DNA from 2 places in the Sphingomonas sp. SFZ2018-12 genome. Region 1 is predicted to be linked to the other one. Evidence: riboswitches for the same ligand, from Rfam matches in the RefSeq annotation. Region 1 holds a riboswitch; the other holds the start of a gene.
The links. A riboswitch is a leader RNA that binds a small molecule or an ion and turns the genes downstream of it on or off. The one in region 1 is predicted to bind cobalamin.
Positions count from the first base shown of each region.

Region 2: it holds a riboswitch for cobalamin, as region 1 does, so the genes downstream of both, cobW (cobalamin biosynthesis protein CobW) here and GO308_RS08910 (TonB-dependent receptor) in region 1, are expected to answer to the same signal.

Region 1 covers NZ_WTFM01000001.1:1,875,677-1,881,557, reverse strand. Annotated here, with positions in the region: gene GO308_RS08925 (ABC transporter substrate-binding protein) at 1-128, opposite strand, end outside; gene cobO (cob(I)yrinic acid a,c-diamide adenosyltransferase) at 128-739, opposite strand; gene GO308_RS08915 (threonine-phosphate decarboxylase) at 736-1,761, opposite strand; gene GO308_RS08910 (TonB-dependent receptor) at 1,761-3,761, opposite strand; cobalamin riboswitch at 3,837-4,040, opposite strand; gene cobU (bifunctional adenosylcobinamide kinase/adenosylcobinamide-phosphate guanylyltransferase) at 4,058-4,585, shown strand; gene GO308_RS08900 (LysR family transcriptional regulator) at 4,602-5,492, opposite strand; gene GO308_RS08895 (carboxymuconolactone decarboxylase family protein) at 5,611-5,881, shown strand, end outside.
Region 2 covers NZ_WTFM01000006.1:132,442-138,322, reverse strand. Annotated here, with positions in the region: gene cobN (cobaltochelatase subunit CobN) at 1-2,491, opposite strand, end outside; gene cobW (cobalamin biosynthesis protein CobW) at 2,502-3,539, opposite strand; cobalamin riboswitch at 3,721-3,949, opposite strand; gene GO308_RS16790 (hypothetical protein) at 3,979-4,410, opposite strand; gene GO308_RS16785 (HoxN/HupN/NixA family nickel/cobalt transporter) at 4,490-5,536, opposite strand; gene GO308_RS16780 (TonB-dependent receptor) at 5,618-5,881, opposite strand, start outside.

The DNA.
Region 1 (5,881 bases):
CGTGGCGATGCGCCTGCTGATTGCCGTCCGGCGGCAGTCGGCGGCGCGGCGGTGCAGCCGGCGCTCGCCAGCGCCAGCGCCATAGCCGGTACGGCCGCCCGGACCCACGCGATCGCCGTCGCGCGCATCAGAACTCGACACCCTTCTGCGCCTTGAACCCGGCCTTGTAGGGGTGCTTGACCTCGCCGAACTCGGTGACCAGGTCGGCGATCTCGATCAGCGCGGGCTGGGCGTTGCGGCCGGTGATGCAGATATGCTTGGTCAGCGGCCGGTCCTTCAGGAACGCGACGATCTCGTCGATTGGGAGCGTCTCTTGGCGCAGCACGATATTGAGCTCGTCGAGGATCACGAAGTCATAGGCCGGGTCGAGGATGAGCGCCTTTGATCGTTCCCACGCCGCGCGCGCAGCGGCGATGTCGCGGGCGCGGTCCTGTGTGTCCCAGGTGAAACCCTCGCCCATCAACTCAAAGGTCAGCAGGTCGGGATTGGCGTGGAAGAAGTTCTTCTCCCCGGTTTCCCAGCTGCCCTTCACATATTGGACGATGCCCACCTTCATCCCCCAGCCCAGGCTGCGGATCGCCATGCCGAACGCGGCGGACGACTTGCCCTTGCCATTGCCGGTATGGACGATCAGCAGCCCGCGCTCGAGCGTGTGCCGCGCCTGGATGCGTGCGCGTGCCGCCTGGACGCGCTTCATGCGTTCGTTGTGGCGGGCGAAGTCGGCTTCGGTTTCGGTCATCGGTCGTTGCTCCATGAAGCCAGGGCGTCGCGCACGCGTTGCCAGCCCGCCACATCGCCCGGCAGTCCCAGGCGCAGCCACGTCGGCTGCGCCGCGAACGGGCGGGTCAGCACCCCGGCGCGGGCGAGGTGCGCGAACAGCGCGTCGCGTCGCGGCAGCGCGACCAGCGTGAAGAACGCGGTCCGGCCGACGATGTCCAGCCCCGCCGCCGCGACCTGCGCCGCCATCCGCTCGGACGCCTCGCTCAGCCGCTGGCGCTGCCCCGACTGCCAGGCCGTGTCCCCATAGGCGGCGATCCCCGCCGCCAGCGCGGGCGTGCTGATCGGCCAGTCGCCCAGCATTGCGCGCAACGGTCCCGCAATGGCGGGCGGCGCGATGACGAAGCCCAGCCGCAGCCCGGCCAGCCCATAGAATTTCCCGAACGATCGCAGCACGATCAGTCCCGGCCAGCCGCGCCCCGCCACGCTGTCGTCGGGGGTCGCATCGGCAAAGGCCTCGTCGACGATCAGCCAGCCGCCCTTCGTCGCCAGCCGCGTGGCGACGCCGGCCAGCGCGTTGGCATCGGCGCACCATCCGTCCGGGTTGTTGGGGCGGGCGAGGACGATGTGGCGGTGTTCGCCGGCGACATCGGCGAAGTCGGCGCGGGACAACGCGACCGCCCGGTCCTGCGGCCACATCGCGCGGTGGCCCGCATAGCCCGGTGTCACCCAGCCGGCGGGTCCGGGCAGGATCGCCCCGATCAGGCGCAGCGCCAGGTCGCTGCCCGGCACCGCCACCACATGGTCGGGGACGGTGCCGAAGGCGTGTGCCGCGCGCGCCTCCAGCTCTGCCAGCCGCGCCGGATCGGGCAGGGGGGCGGGGGCTTCACCGGGTTCAGCGACCGGATAGGCCCAGGGCGCGATGCCGGTCGACAGGTCGGTCCAGGCCGCCACCTGCGGGAACCACGCGCGCGCCTGGTCGACGCGGCCGCCATGGACGGCGAAGCGCGCGATCAGGTCGGGGGCGGGCGCGGGCGCGGTCATCAATAGGCCAGCCGGACGCCGGCATAGCCGGCGCGTCCCGGGGTACCGAAGCGGAAGAGCGTTTCGTAGCGTTCGTCGAACAGATTCTCGACCCGGCCATAGATTTCGACGCGGTCGCTGACCGGCCACGCGGCGCGCAGGTCGGCGATGACATAGCCTTCGATCCGGCGGCTGTTGGCGGCATTGTCGAAACTCGCGCCGACATGGGTCAGCGTCGCCCCGGTTTCCAGCCCGAACGGCCAGCGATAATCGACCAGCGCCGTCACGCTGTGCCGGGGACGGCGGACGAGCTGGCGGCCGAAATTGGCGTCGCCGGGCGACCGGTTGGTCGCGTCGAGATAGCTGTAATTCGCCTGGACGCTGAGCGCGGGCACGGGCTGCAGCGCAAGCGCGAACTCGACGCCCTGTGCGCGGGCGCGCGCGACATTGTCATAGGTGCCCGACGGCCGTCCGACGCAGATGCCGGTTGGCGGGGCGGGACAGGAGATGAAACCGATCAGGTCGTTCGACGTCCGGCGGAACCAGGTTGCACTGGCGCGCAGGCGGCCTTCCGCCAGCGCCTGGCTCACGCCCGCGTCCCAGCCCCGCGATCGTTCGGGCCGCAACGTGGCGTTGCCGAAATCGCTTTGCAGCTGGAACAGCGACGGTGCCTTGAACCCCTCGGCATAGCTGGCGCGCAACGTCGTGCCCGTTTCGCCAATCGCGAACACGCCGCTCGCGCCGAGCGTGGTGGCACCGCCAAAACGGTCATGGTCGTCGTGGCGCACCCCGCCGGTCAGCGTCACCCCGCGGGCCGGCGTCGCCACCAGCTGGCCATAGACGCTGTCCAGGCGCGCGCGCCCGACCGTCGGCGGCGCGCCGAAGCTGCTGCTCGTGAAGCGCGATGTCTCGCGCTCCAGCCCGCCGGTCGCCTGCCACCCCTCGACGATGTCGAGCACGCCCTGATATTCGATCCGGGCGTTGCGGCCGTACGCGGCAAAGGTTTCGGCATCGCCCTGGGCGCGGTCGATGTTGCGGCGGCGCGTGTCGGTATGCGCATAGCCCAGCCGGTTGCGCAGCCGCCCGTCGAACAGCGCCGCGTTGATCCCGCCATAAGCGACCAGCTCGCGCGTGCGCGATTGCTCGTCGACATCGCCGAACTGAAAGGCCGGGGGCGCGAAGCCGTCGATGTTGACACGCCCGTTGGAATACCAGCCTCGCGCCTCCGCAGAAACGCCCTCGGCCACCGCCACGCTCAGCCGCGCATTGGCACCGAAATTTTCGTATCCGTCGCGCTCTGTGCCGCCGCGCGCCTCGCTGAACGCGGAAATCCCGTCGGTGCGAAACCAGCCCGCGCCGCCGCTCGCCGATACCGGTCCGATCCGGCCCGCGACGTTGCCGACGACCTGTCCGGTGCCGCGATAACCGCCCTCGCCGCGCAGGTTGGCGGTCAGCCGCTCGGTCGGCTGGCGCGTGATCATGTTGACGACGCCGCCGATCGCCTGGCTTCCCCACAGCACCGAAGACGGTCCGCGCAGCACCTCGATCCGTTCGATATTGCCGACCAGCAGGTTGCCGAAATTGAAGCCGCCGCCCGGTGACGACGGATCGTTCAGCTTGACCCCGTCGATCAGCGCGACCGTCTGGTCGCTTTCCGCGCCGCGGATGAACACCGATGCGGTCGCGCCGATACCGCCGTTGCGCGTGATGCTTACCCCCGGCACGGTGCGCAGGATATCGGCGACCGTTCGCGTCTGGCGGCGGCTCAGTTCGGCATCGTCGAGGACGGTGACCGACTGGCCGACCCGTTCGATCGGCTGGGGCGTGCGGTTGGCGGTGACGACGATGACGGAATCGTCGACGACCGCCGCGTCACGGTCCGGATCGGCGAGCGCCGGGGCGGGGAGACAGGATGCCAGGGCAGTGATTGCCCCGGCGGTGGTCACGAAACTGGCGCGCACGACTTCCCTCCACGATCGGGGGTCGCGCGCCAGCGGCACGATGCAACGAAGGCCGGGCATCGCCCGCGCACGCCACCCCATTCGATGTCGTCACGCGAGGAAGACCCTCGATCGCGCTGAACACCCCGTCCGCGCAAAGGACCGACAATGTCCGGCAGGTCTCCTGGCTCCCGGGTCGCCGCGATCGCCCCGCCTTCCCGGCCGATCTTCGGCCAGTGGCATGTGGGGCGACCGCTCGCCGGTCACAGTTGCGGGGACAGCCGCGGCTGGCGGGCTATCCGCCCGCTTCCGCGTTCCCTATTAATCCCATCTCTGGGAACCGAACACGGAAGGCGGATTATGGCAGCCACGCGCGCATGGCAAGACGAAAGGCGCTGCGGGTGCTGACCCTGATCCTGGGCGGGGCGCGGTCGGGCAAGAGCAGCCGGGCGCAGGCGCTCGCCGAATCGCTCGCCGACACCCGCATCTATCTCGCCACCGCCCAGGCGTTCGACGACGAGATGGCGGACCGGATCGCGCGCCATCGGGCGGATCGCGGCGCGGGCTGGCGAACGGTGGAGGTTCCGGTCGATCTGCCCCGCGCCGTTGCGGATGAAGGCCACCCGGACCGCGTTCTGCTAATCGATTGCCTGACCTTGTGGACGAGCAACCTGATGCATGCCGAAATCGATGTCGCCGCCGCCGGCGATGCCCTGGTCGCGGCGCTGTCGGCGGCGGCGTGCCCGGTCGTGATGGTCAGCAACGAGGTCGGGCTGGGCATCGTTCCCGACAATGCGCTTGCCCGCCGGTTCCGCGATGCGGCGGGACGGTTGCACCAGCAGGTCGCCGAGCGCGCCGATCATGTCGAGTTCATGGTCGCCGGCCTGCCGATGCGGCTCAAATAGCCGGCGGCTGCAGGACTCAGGCGCGTGCCGCGCCGAAATGCGCGCGCGCGGCGGCGACGAAGGCCGCGATATTGGGTGCCCCCCGGCGGCTCGCCTGATAGAGCAGCGTCACGGGAACCGCCGCGGGCTCGAACGCCTCAAGCAGGCGCGCCAGTCGCCCGGCGGCAATCGCGTCGTCGACCTGATAGGACAGCGCGCGGGTAATGCCATGTCCGCGTTCGGCACTGGCGATGGCGGCGGCGGCGCTGTTGACCGACAGTCGCGGCTGGACGTGAACGCCGGTTTCGCCGCGGGCGCCGAACCGCCAGTCGTTGGTCGCGCCGATTCCCTCGAACGCGACGATGCGGTGATGCCGCAGGTCGGCGGGCGTTCGCGGCGTTCCGTGCGCGGCCAGATAGTCGGGGCTTGCGACGGTCAGGCGGCGGACCTCTGCCAACGGCACGCCGATCAGCGCGCTGTCAGCGGGCGTGCCGATGCGCACGGCCAGGTCGAAGCCTTCCTCCACCAGATGCGTCACCCGATCGAGGAACGTCATGCGTATCGACAGGTCGGGATGGTCCGCCGCCAGCCGCTCGGCGATCGGCAGGATGTGCAGCCGCCCGAACAGGACGGGCGCGGTGATGCTGAGCGACCCCCGCGGTGCCGCGTCCTTTCCGCGCACCAGCGCGGCGGCATCCTCCAGTTCGCTGAGCAGGCGGCGGCATCGGTCGGCATAGATCGCGCCGCGCTCGGTCAGTCGCACCGACCGCGTCGTGCGCATCAGCAGCGCGACGCCCAGTTCGCTTTCAAGCTGCGCCACCGCGCGGGTGGTCGCCGCGCCCGACAGGCGCAGCGCATGCGCCGCCTGGGTAAAGCTGCCGCGATCGGCGACGGCAAGGAAGGCGCGCATGGCGTCGATCCGGTCCATGATTTTATTTCAATCAGTGAAACAATGAAGTGTCAAATCCAAGAATTATCTTCAACGGCACACGCGCTTATCTCCCTGCCTCGGAGGCGCTGCCGCCTCGCTGCACAGGAGAAACGCCATGTCCCGCCTGACCATTCCCGCCCGCGATGCCGCGCCTGCCGCGTCGCAGCCGCTGTTCGACGCGGTCGAAAAGTCGCTCGGCGTCGTCCCCAACCTTTTCCGTCTCGTCGGCCAGTCGCCCGCCGCGCTGGAGGGTTTTCTCGGCCTCAACGGCGCGCTCGGCAAGGCGCTCGATGCGAAGACGCGCGAGCGGATCGCGCTCGCGGTCGCCCAGGCCAATGGCTGCGACTATTGTCTGTCGGCCCACAGCTATCTGGGGCTGAACCTCG
Region 2 (5,881 bases), on a different contig from region 1:
GCGCAGGAAAGGCATCGCGGAACAGGCCGGAAATCCGCAACGTCACATCGATACGCGGCCGGTCCAGCAGCGCCAGCGGCAGGATTTCGATGCCTGTTACCCGTTCGGACGCGGTGTCCCACAGCGGCTTTGCGCCCAGCAGGTGCAGCGCCATGGCGAATTCCTCGCCCGCCGTGCGCATCGTGGCCGATCCCCACAGATCGAGCACCAGCCCGCGCGGATAATCGCCGTGATCCTGCAGATGCCGCCGGATCAGCTCCTCTGCCAGTGTCACCCCTTGGGCATGGGCCGCGCGTGAAGGCACGGCGCGCGGGTCTATCGCATAAAGGTTTCGCCCGGTTGGCAGCACATCGCTGCGCCCGCGAAAGGGGGAGCCGGAGGGACCGGGCGGAACGCGGCGTCCGTCGAGTGCCGCCAGCAATCCGGCCCGCTCGGCTGCGCCCTGATCTCCCCGCCCGAACACATGCAGCCCGCCACCGAACTGGCTGTCCTTTACATCGCAAACGAAGCGGTCGATCCGGGTGATCGCCTCGACCAGCGTGGCCGCGTCATCAAGGCCCAGTTCCGCCTCAAGTCCCAGCACGCGCGCTTCGTCGCGGATGTTCACTTGCAGACGGTCGCGGCGGGCCGGGTCCAGCCCGCCAGCGTTGGAGAATTCATCCAGCAGCGCCTCGATCCGGGCCAGCCCCGCACCGCTTTGCGTTTGCACCAGTGGCGGGGGAACGTGCCCGATCGTAACCGCGCTGATCCGGCGCTTGGCCTGCGCCGCTTCGCCGGGATCGTTGACGATGAACGGATAGATCACCGGCATCGCGCCGGTCAGCGCCTCGGGCCAGCAAGCATCGGACAGCGCGACTGATTTGCCCGGCAGCCATTCCAGTGTGCCATGTGCGCCGACATGCACCAGCGCGTCCACGCTTCGCTGGCGCAGCCACAGGTAGAACGCCACATAGCCATGGCGCGGGCAGCGGGACAGGTCGTGATAGTCGCCGTCGCGATGGGCGCGCTCGCCGCGTTCGGGCTGCAAGGCTACCAGCGCGTTGCCGATGGGCAGCGCGGCAAAACGGAACGCGCCATCGGCGGCGGCAGCATCGGCTTCCGGCTCGCCCCATGCGGCGAAAAGTTCAGCGCGCAGGGTATCGGGCAGTGCTGCCAACGCCTTGCGGTACTCTGCCAGCGGCCAGTGCTGATGTGTGCATTCAAGGAGCGCTGCCAGTCTGGCCTGCGCGTCAGTGGCATATCCCGCCTCGGCCAGATCGGCCAGGATCGCCTCGGCAGAAGCCAGCGCATCCAGCCCCACGGCGTGGGCGATCTGGTATGCCTTGCCGGGATAAGTCGACAGGACCAGCGCAACCCGCCGCTCGGCAACCGGCGTTTGGGCAAGTGCGATCCAGCCCGCTACCCGCGCGGTGATCGCTTCGATCCGGCCGGCATCGGCGCGATGGATGGTACGGGCAAAGCCAAGCGCGGGATCGCGCGTCCCCGCCTCCTTGAAGCTGGCGATGCCTGCAAACACCCGCCCGTCAATTTCGGGCAGCACCACATGCATGGCAATGTCTGCGGGGGAAAGCCCGCGCGACGCCGCCGCCCATCCCGCGCGCCCGGACGTGGCCAGCGCCAGCTGAAACACGGGAACGCCCGCGCCATCAAGCGGGGTGGCGCCGTCCTCGCCCCGCGCGGAAAAAGCGGTAGCGTTGATGATCGCTACCGGGCCAAGTCCGCGCACCCAGCGGTCCACCTGTTCGCGCACCTGCGGGGCTTTCAGCGAGGGGACGAAGATCGACAATGCATCGAAACCGCGCTGCTCGAACGCGGTATGCAGGGCGGCAAACGGGTCCAGATCGTGGGCGGTCAGGTAAGAACGATAGAACACGATCAGGACCAGCGGCCTTGCCGGATCGCGCACAAAGGCTTCAGGATCGACCACGCCAAAGCCGGGATGCCAGCCTCCCGCCATCGGCAGCGGATCGCATGTCCGGGCGGGGGCATCAATCAGCCCCGCCAGCTGCGACAGCGCGGCAAGCGCCGCCTGCGCCGCCCCTGCACCGCCAGCATCGCACCACTGCGCAAGTTCGCGCAATGCAGGCACCGGCACGGTCGAAACCGCATCCAGCCGCGCGTCCTCCCAGCCGTCGCCGGGCAGCACGGCCAGGGCGATGCCGCGCGACCGGGCCAGCGCCTCGACCTGTTGCAGCCCGTAGCTCCAATAGGGCGTGCCGCCGATCAGCCGGATCAGGATCGCCTTTGCACCCGAAAGTGTCCGCTCGACATACGTGTCGACCGACAGCGGATGCATCAGCGCCGCCAGATTGGCGAGCCGCAGCGAAGGGAACGCCACATCGCCCGCGCGGGCCTGATGCCATGCCGCCGCGAATGCGCCCAGGTCGCTGTCCGAAAAGGACAGGACCACCAGATCCGCAGGCTCTTGCCCCAGATCCTGCGGGACGGCGGTTTCCTCCATCCCGTGCGTTTCGCGGAAAATGACGTGCATGGCCCGCGCCTTACGCCAGCAGCACCGCGCGAATGGCGTCTGCATCGACATGATCGTGCTCGGCAATGGCGACCAGCGTGGTGCGGCGCGGCTCGTCAGGCCGCCACGGGCGGTCGTACTGGTGGCGCACCCGCGCGCCTACCGCCTGCACCAGCAGCCGCATCGGCTTGCCCGCAACGGCGGCATAGCCCTTCACGCGCAGGATATGGTGATCGCGCGCCAGCGTTTCGATCCGCGCCACAAGCACTGCCGGATCGGCGATCTCGCCCCATGCGATGACGGTGCTGTCAAAGTCGTCGTGCTCGTGGTCGTCATCTCCATCATGGTGCGATGGGCGCGCGGCGATGTCGTCCTCGGCAGCGGCATCAAGGCCCAGAACCACGCGCGGATCGACCACGCCTTCGGTCAGTTCGATCACCGGAACCGGGCGACTAAGCTCCGCCGCGATGATCGCGCGCGCTGCGGCGACACCTTCCGGACCTGCCAGATCAACCTTGGTCAGCAGAATCATGTCGGCGCAGGCAAGCTGGTCCTCGAACACTTCCGAAAGCGGCGTCTCATGATCGATGCTGGGATCGGCGGCGCGCTGGGCGTCAAGCGCGGCCACATCGGGCGCGAACCGGCCTGCCGCCACCGCTTCGGCATCGGCCAGCGCCAGCACACCGTCCACGGTGATCCGGCTACGAATCGCGGGCCAGTCAAACGCCTTGAGCAGCGGCTTGGGCAAGGCCAGACCCGATGTCTCGATCAGGATGTGATCCGGGCGCGGATCAAGCGCCAGCAGCTTTTCCACCGTGGGGATGAAGTCATCCGCCACGGTGCAGCAGATGCAGCCATTGGCCAGTTCTACGATGTTTTCCGCCGGGCAATCCGGAATGGCGCAAGATTCCAGAATCTGGCCATCCACGCCCAGCGAGCCGAATTCGTTGACCACCACCGCCAGCCTGCGCCCGCCCGCATTGCGGATCAAATGGCTGATGAGCGTGGTTTTCCCCGCGCCCAGAAAGCCCGTAATGATGGTGACAGGCACCTTTGACAGGTCGGCCACAAGCAATTCCTCCGCGCGCCAGAGCGACAAACGGCGGGGCTTGCCGGACAAGTCCGGTCGGCGCATCGCAACGGGCAGGCGCGATGAAGCACCCGTTACCACGCGGCCGTGCAGCCCCAGCCGCACAGCTTCGTCGCTCAGACGGAGAGTTACCGTGCCGTGACCATCCCCTGGATCAGGCAAGAGCGACCGGTGCGCCGGCAGGTCTCCTGGCTCGCGGGTCACAGCTTGATGCACGCCTTCCCAGACTTTGCGCCAAAGCGCTGTCCAGTGGCAGCTCCTGTGTTCAGGAGCATGTGCATCGCGCTATCCGCTTACAGTTGCAGGGACAGCCACGGATTTGGGAGCAAGCTCCCGCACCGCATTCCCGATTAAGCCCCTTGCGGGGCACCGGCGCGATCATTGAAGGGCGGGTTGCCCCGGTCCTTCGCCGCGCGCTCTAGACGAAAATGCCAGCCAAGCCAATTGAAGTTGTTGCTTCATCCTCTTTACGCCATCGCCTTATCTCGGATGGGTTGGCTGCCAGGCGCTCGATCGCATCGCAGGGATAAGTCCAGAGCGTTATTTCGGTTACGCCTTTTCTGATCCTGGAAGCCCCCGATAGGGCCAAGCGGCCGTCCTTGGCCCACCGTGTTCGCTCGCGGGACGTGATGCAGAGAATATCCTCGACCTGCCGTTGACTGACAGGCTTGCACGCTATCCGGAAAAGCCGTTTCCGTATGGCATCGACGAGATCTTCCGCAGCCTGCCTTGAATTCGGATCAAAGACACAACTTTTTCTGGATTTAACGAATGTTCCGTTGGAACGAGCCATCAGCATCCGGATCGCCGCGTCGCGCTCGCCGTGATGTACGCGAAGCCCGAGCGGCATTCGGACATCAAGATCGATTGAGACGGTGCAGGACTGGTCATCGTGGCTGAGTATGACGCAACGATCCACGCAGTGACGGTCAGGCAACGACCGAAACCTCGATTTCATCGAACCGCTTCCAGCGATAGATCGCGTAACTCGCCAGCCAGCAGAACACGAAAAGACCGATGATGGCGAAGCCCAGACCATTGAAATTTTCGCCCAGTTCAGCGGCGACCCGCCATGGCCTACCCGTAAGGGCCAGCTTGTCGCCAATCAGGGCCAGCGTTTCGATTCCACCAATGACAATCGCCACGATGGCCGAGATCAGGGTAATGGTGATGTTGTAGTAGAGCTTGCGGATCGGCTTCACGAAGGCCCATTCATAAGCGCCCAGCATCACCACGCCGTCCGCCGTATCGATGAGGGCCATACCGACCGCGAACAGGGCGGGCAGGACCAGGATTGTCCCGATCGACAGGCCATCGGCGGCCTGGCTGGCCGACATGCCCAGAATGGCAACTTCGGTTGCTGTATCGAACCCAAGCCCGAACAGAAACCCCAGCGGGGCCATATGCCAGCTTTTGTTCACGAGGCGGAACATCGGCCTGAACAGTCTGGAAAGCAGACCGCGCCCACCCAATAGCAGATCAAGATCGTCCTCGGCATAGCTGCCGCCTGCACGAGCATGGGCAAAAGTCCGCCAGACAGAGCGCAGGATGACCAGGTTCATGCCGGCGATCGTGAACAGGAAAAGCGCGGAAATCACGGTTGCAATCACGCCACCGATTTCCTTGAAAGCGCCAAACTGCGACAGCGCGCTGGCCGTCACCGCAATGATGATCGATGCTATGGCAATGATTCCGGAATGCCCGATCGCGAACCAGAATCCGACCGAAACCGGACGCTGCCCGTCCTGCATCAGCTTGCGGGTCACATTGTCGATCGCCGCAATATGATCGGCATCAACCGCGTGACGCAGGCCCAGCCCCCAGGCAAGCACGGCGGTGCCGAGCATCAACGGCTGTGCATGAAACAGGCTGAATGCCCAGACCCAGACGCCAATGTTGGCGGCGATCAATCCGGCAAACAAGGCACCAATTCGTCGGCGCAGAGACAGGGACGGCAGTGTCTTCGTGAGGGGCATGATTGGCTCGGCGATTGAGGAATGAACAAACGAAGGACGGTGCCGCAGACGTGCCGCAGCGCCGCCCATCAAGGGATTTCGCTAGAAATTGACCTTTGCGCCAATCCTCACAGTTCGAGGCTCGACCACGCGGCTCAACCGGCCTTCCACCGGAGCACCTGCATCAAAGGCGGGGATGTAGGACTCGTAATAATAGGCGATGTCCTTGTCTCGGCTGTCGAAGATGTTCAGCACTTCTCCAAATATCTCGACCTTCTTGCCCTTCCACGCGGCTCGGGCATTCATGACCGTGCTGCCCCGATCCCGGACACTGTTGTCCTCGACAAGCGGAGAAGGTCCAAGGTG